DNA from 3 places in the Parabacteroides sp. B2-S-102 genome. Region 2 is predicted to be linked to each of the others. Evidence: riboswitches for the same ligand, from Rfam matches in the RefSeq annotation. Region 2 holds a riboswitch; each other region holds the start of a gene.
The links. A riboswitch is a leader RNA that binds a small molecule or an ion and turns the genes downstream of it on or off. The one in region 2 is predicted to bind cobalamin.
Positions count from the first base shown of each region.

Region 1: linked by a shared signal. The riboswitch ahead of accC (acetyl-CoA carboxylase biotin carboxylase subunit) and the one ahead of NBH07_RS20915 (Ig-like domain-containing protein) in region 2 are both predicted to bind cobalamin.
Region 3: linked by a shared signal. The riboswitch ahead of NBH07_RS15580 (putative transporter) and the one ahead of NBH07_RS20915 (Ig-like domain-containing protein) in region 2 are both predicted to bind cobalamin.

Region 1 covers NZ_JAMOKM010000013.1:33,218-35,427, forward strand. The annotation lists gene NBH07_RS15560 (sugar O-acetyltransferase) at 1-383, opposite strand, end outside; cobalamin riboswitch at 873-1,073, shown strand; gene accC (acetyl-CoA carboxylase biotin carboxylase subunit) at 1,160-2,210, shown strand, end outside.
Region 2 covers NZ_JAMOKM010000027.1:45,443-47,652, reverse strand. The annotation lists gene NBH07_RS20915 (Ig-like domain-containing protein) at 1-1,097, opposite strand, end outside; cobalamin riboswitch at 1,305-1,507, opposite strand; gene fldA (flavodoxin FldA) at 1,679-2,188, shown strand.
Region 3 covers NZ_JAMOKM010000013.1:37,264-39,473, reverse strand. The annotation lists gene NBH07_RS15580 (putative transporter) at 1-865, opposite strand, end outside; cobalamin riboswitch at 1,166-1,366, opposite strand; gene NBH07_RS15575 (acyl-CoA carboxylase subunit beta) at 1,524-2,210, opposite strand, start outside.

The DNA.
Region 1 (2,210 bases), on a different contig from region 2:
GGACATGTCCTTTCCGGCATCCTTTCCGCAAGGTGAACGGAATGAGTAGCGGTATATATTTTTACATCGGGGGCTATCATCACGTTGTTACCGATAATGATATTGTTATTATCGAGGAACGTGCAGTTCATGTTCACGATCACCTTGTTCCCGAAATAGATGTTTTTCCCATACTCGCATCGGAAGTCTATGTCGATGTAAACATCCTTGCCGATACTTCCGAACATCTGCCGATAGATGCGCTGCTTTGCCTCATTGTCGGCATAATCCGTTTCTCTGAGTTGGTGTAGTAGCCTTTTGTTACGGACAGTCATTTCCGTTATTTCGGGCGATGAGCCGTCGAAAGGCTCCTCATCCATACATTTTTGATATTCAGTTTTCATGTGTTCAATTCATCTCATTGTAGAGTCTTATTCTTTATTTGAGCCAATTATTACGACAAGGTAACGCAAGCAAGAATAGGCAGCTTCAAATTGATATGCCTTCAAGCATACGCAAAGTTACACAAAATAGCTGAGAACACGAACAAACGAAATGTATAAAAACTGTACTTGCCTGTTGACTCTACAAAAAGTAAGGCTTTTTCATTTAACATCTCATTTAAGTGGAGCTTCTTGTAAATTTTAGCATGCGCTATTGTTTTCGGTGGAAGGATTCAGGAAAACACGTACGACCTTTCCAGAAAACACGTACGACTTTTTTCAAAAACATGTATGTGTTTTCGCAGAAAGATTATCCTGTTTTTTTAATGTTGATTTTTAATGCTTTATGCATAAGCTTCTCTTGTGAGCTTATTGTACGGAATTTTACTTGGGATCCGTGTATTCCGTATATTCCGGCCTGGCTGAAGTGGATAGTTAAATAAAAAATACTATCTTTGCCCCCGAATCGGTTCCGCATATACCATTCGGGTATGTGGATTAAAAGGGAATCGGGTGTGAATCCCGGACAGTCCCGCTGCTGTGAAGCTCCGAAGAACATCTTGAAACAACACTATCGCCACTGGTTCTAGCGACCGGGAAGGCCTCAAGATGGGAGTCAGTCAGAAGACCTGCCATTCATTAAAGGCTGTTTTTGCTCGAGGGATTAGGAAAGCAGTACGAAAAGAATAAGAATCAATAGTTAATGATTTATGGAGAATTTATGTCCTCGTGGCGACATGATCCGTAAAGTGCTTGTTGCGAATCGAGGTGAGATCGCTATCCGTGTGATGCGCTCATGTAAGGAGATGGGGATTCGCACTGTTGCCGTATATTCGGAGACCGATCGTACCGCTCGGCATGTAATGTATGCGGATGAGGCAGCCTTGATAGGCCCGGCGGCTTCCAAGGAAAGTTATTTGAATATAGACAATCTGATCGCTGCGGCGAAACGGCACCATGCCGATGCGATACATCCCGGTTATGGTTTCTTGTCGGAGAACGCGGACTTCGCACGCCGTTGTAAGCAAGAAGGATTGATATTTATCGGTCCGTCAGCGGAGACGATGGAAGCGATGGGAGATAAGATCGCCGCACGCAAACGCATGATCGCCGCAGAGGTTCCTGTGGTTCCTGGTACGGAGCAACCGTTGCAAAGTGCGGAAGAAGCGCTTCGGGTTTGCGAAGAAATTGGTTTCCCTGTTATGCTGAAAGCTTCTATGGGAGGTGGAGGAAAAGGGATGCGCCTGATACATGAGAAGGGCGAGGTTGTCGAGGCTTATCATACGGCTCGTTCAGAATCGTTGTCCTCATTTGGTGATGATACGGTATATATAGAGAAATTCGTAGAGGAGCCGCATCATATAGAATTCCAGATATTGGGAGATAACCATGGTAATGTCATTCATCTATTTGACCGGGAATGTTCGGTTCAACGTCGTAACCAGAAAATAGTAGAGGAAAGCCCGTCTCCATTCCTAACAGCGGACTTACGTAAAGAAATGGGGGAAAAGGCTGTGGCTGCGGCTAAAGCGGTTCATTATTCCGGAGCGGGAACGATAGAGTTCCTTGTAGATAAGGACCGCCATTTTTATTTTTTGGAAATGAATACCCGGCTACAAGTAGAGCATCCTATCACGGAAGAAGTGGTAGGGGTGGATTTGGTAAAGGAACAAATCCGTATCGCCAATAATGAGGTTTTGCATCTTCGTCAAGAAGATCTTTTCCAACGAGGACATGCCATCGAGTGCCGGATCTGTGCGGAGGATACGGAAAATAATTTCATGCCTT
Region 2 (2,210 bases):
TCGCAAACAGCGGTATATCCGCCATCTACCGATTGGGCTGTTATTTTCACCACACCGGGCTTGACACCTGTTACGACCCCATTTTCTACGGTTGCTATGCCTGTATCGGAACTACTCCAAATAACCTGCTTATTATCAGCGTTTACAGGAGAGATACTAGCTACAAGGGTTGCGTTTGCTCCTGCTTGTAAACGCAAAGAAGACTTATTGAGAGAAATGGATGTTACGTGTATCACCGGGATCTCGGGTTCATCCCCTCCACCTCCAGAGGGTATTGTCGCAGCGACAAAGACATCCCCGGGCTGAGTTCCTTCTGATGTATTCATATTTCCATTCCAGCTCCACGCATCCCAACAACCATCCGTCAATACACGGCTTGTCGCACCTAAACCAGAATAGCTAAAATTAGAGGTTTGGCTACTTCTCACAAAATAACTCCAATAGCCATAATACCAACCGGCTTGCCAATGAATGCCATTGCTACAACTCCAATAGTCATAGTCATAAGATGGATATCCATATCTTTCCGCATTTATCGGGTGATAAATAACTCCTGTTTGAACCCCTTGCCGAATGGCGGCCGCAACATCCTCTGCCGGATGCTCTGGATGAGAAGTTTGCCCCAACAGCGGATTTGTGATAGGAGGTTCAAATTTAAACGCATTTTTAGGCTCAGACTTCGCTCCCTCTAGATCATAAGAAATATTAAGTCTACTTTCACCATACCCGATTCCATCGATCGTATATCCCATCCAGCCAGTGTATTGGGTGAGCAATACCAATCGAGGATCTGCTTGAGCAATCGCCACGATCATATCATGTCCGGTTGCCTCGCCATCCCAGCGATATCCCCAAACCATGGCATCCGGGCGATTCCCATCATGCCATTCAATCACTAAAGCGGCTTTATTGCTACCGTTACCAACCCAATATTGGATGTCATCGAAAGTAAAACTGGCATCAGCTCTTAACTGAGACTCCTGCTTTGTTGAGATATTCCTTGCGGAAGGATGCGGTTGACCTTGGACCAATACTTGCGCATAGGCTCCAACTACGTAAAAAGCCATTACAAAGAAAAAAGATAAAAACTTTCTCATAAGCATAATATTAATGTAAAACTCCAAAAAACAAATACACTGAATGATATAAAAAGACATGGCTTTAACAGGTTAACACAAAATAAATTACCCATAGTTCCCCACAAACTACGGCATAACTTACCCTATCAAAATTACCTCTTTAGAGCAATGTTCTCTGTATTCCATATTTGAATCATACGCTAAACCCCGGTAGCGTAAAATTGCGGCGGTTATCCGGCATTGGCAGGTCTTCTGACTTACTCCACTTTAGAACTTCCTTCCCGTTCCTTCCGGAAACAGTGGCAATGAGTTGATGTCTAAAGCTTTTTTGGAGCTTACAGCAGCGGGACTGTCCAGGTTTCTCACCTGATTCCCTTTTAATCGCCGTACCTGAATAGGGTAGGCGAACCAATACGATGGCAAATTTATAAAAAAACAATTCAAAATATACACAATTTTATCAAAACCTTTATTCCCTCAACCATCGCTGGCCATTCGTGGGTATTCGCAACCCTCAAAATACATATTTGTAGGTATTGCCGAGACTAATAAGATATCGGATATTTGTCTTCGTTATTAAACTATAAAAACAAATAGAAATGAAGACTATAGGAATATTCTACGGCTCGTCTACAGGAACGACGGAAGGGATCGCGAAACGTATCGCAGAGAAGCTGGGTGTGGAAGACAAAGATATTCATGACGTATCTAACGCTTCTCCCGCTGATGTAGCGCCTTATGAAATCTTGTTATTGGGCTGTTCCACTTGGGGCGCCGGAGATTTGCAAGATGATTGGGATAGTTATCTAGGGAAGCTGAAAAAGCTGGACTTAAGTGAGAAAACCGTCGCATTATTCGGTTGCGGAGACTCAGCCTCTTTTAGCGACACTTTCTGTGACGCCATCGGTACGATCTATTCCGACCTGCGAAATACAGGTTGCAAGTTCATCGGCGCTGTAGATGCCTCGGGATATTCATTTGACAGTTCCACCGCCTGCATAAACGGTATGTTCGTCGGACTTCCTCTGGATGAAATGAATGAAGACGATCAAACAGAAGGGCGGATCGACCAGTGGTTGGCATCTATAAGGAAAGAAGGAATTGAATAGACGCACACTTTTACATACATAA
Region 3 (2,210 bases), on a different contig from region 2:
GATCCATCTGTATTTCTTGACCGATAAAAGTCTTTATCGCCTCCACGTCATGCTCTGCGGTAATAACAAAAATCTTATCATCCCCATTCAATACCGTGTTCCCCGCCACGATCTCTATCCGATTCGTATCGTTACGTAAAATACGGGAAATAACAAATTCACGGTGTTCCAACAATTTAGATAGCTCACTTACGCTACGACCAAAAATCGCCGGATTCTTCACCACCAAAGAGATAGGTACAGCCTCTCCTCCCGATTCCGTATCCGTCTCTTCTTCCAATTGTTCCGTCTCCTTCGCAAAAGAGATACGGAAAACATAACGGATAAAAATCATCGACAAGATAATGCCGATCACACCTAACGGATAGGCAACCGCATATCCTAAAGCGATCGTTTCATCCGAGATCCCCGTCATATCTGAATAAGCCTGTTGAGCAGCGCCCAATCCCGGTGTATTCGTCACTGCTCCGGATAAGATACCTACCATTGTCGGTATAGGAATGCCTGTAATATAATGTATAATCAAGGCAGTAATCACCCCTAGAAAAACAATACCGCAAGCAAGCATATTCAACGTGATCCCTCCCTTTCGAAACGAAGAGAAAAATCCGGGGCCTACTTGCATACCTACCGAGTAAACAAATAAGATCAAACCAAACTCTCTAAAAAAATGAACGACCGACGGATTCGCCGTAAAACCGAAATGCCCGAGAAAGATCCCGACAAACAGTACCATGGTAATCCCTAAAGAGATACCGAATAGCTTCAGTTTACCAAGCTGGATCCCCAGAGCGATCACAACGGATAACAAAAGGATAGAATGCCCTACCCCTTCTCCCCATAACAATTCATTAATCCATTCCATATCTATTCATGTATATATTAATTTAAGATAAAAAAGTACCTCTGGCGAATCACTTCGGCAGAGATACACATATTGAACATTTAGTATCCCAGTTTAATCTGGCATCCATTCTAACAACATTTACTAATATATTTTCTATTTCTTATGCTGATAATTTAGACAAACTTTCCTCTTCCGGCAAAAGGGTTACCGGCCATTCAAATGTCGCACGACAGTGCGAACAGATCCTTTTCATACGTCTTTGTTCCTTTTAAGATATTGCTTATCTTTTCGTACTGCTTTCCTAATCCCTCGAGCAAAAACAGCCTTTAATGAATGGCAGGTCTTCTGACTGACTCCCATCTTGAAGCCTTCCCGGTCGCTAGAACCAGTGGCGATAGTGTTGTTTCAAGATGTTCTTCGGAGCTTCACAGCAGCGGGACTGTCCGGGATTTACACCCGATTCCCTTTTAATCCACATACCCGAATGGTATATGCGGAACCGATTCGGGAACAAAGATAGCATGTTTTCCGTATATATCATATCTTTTCGCTTTTTTGTTTACTTTTATTATCCAAATAAAAAAATCCCGGGACAAAACAATTGAACCGGGATCTTTTAACCTCTAAGCTATCCTCCCGACAGGAAGAGGCTTTGATTTTCCTTAAATAATAATTACTACAAGGGAATATTTCCATGTTTTTTAGGAGGATTACTCTGGCTCTTATTTTTCGCCATTTCCAACGCCTGAATCAATTTAAAACGTGTGTCTCTAGGTTGTATGACTTCATCTATAAATCCTTGCTCGGCTGCCCGGTAAGGATTTGAGAATTTCTCGGTGTATTCACGAATTGCTTGTTTCTTCTCCTCATCGTTGGCTTTCCGGTATAATATATTCACGGCACCTTCAGCCCCCATCACCGCAATCTCAGCCATCGGATATGCCAAGTTTATATCGGCACCGGTAGGCTTACTTGCCATTACGATATAGGCTCCCCCGTAAGCCTTCCGGGTAATCAACGTGATTTTGGGAACCGTGGCCTCCGCATAAGCGTAGACAATTTTTGCCCCGTGGCGTATAATTCCCGCATGTTCTTGCGTACAGCCCGGCAAGAAGCCCGGCACATCCTCGAACGTGATCAATGGAATATTGAAGCAATCGCAGAAGCGAATGAAACGTGCGGCCTTATCAGAAGCATCGATATCCAAGACTCCCGCTAAAAAGGCAGGTTGGTTCCCTACGATACCTATGGTACGGCCTCCCAAACGAGCGAATCCCACTACAATATTGCGAGCGAAATGAGGCATAACCTCGAAAAAGTAATGATTATCCACTATCGGCTCTATAATATCCTTGATGTCATA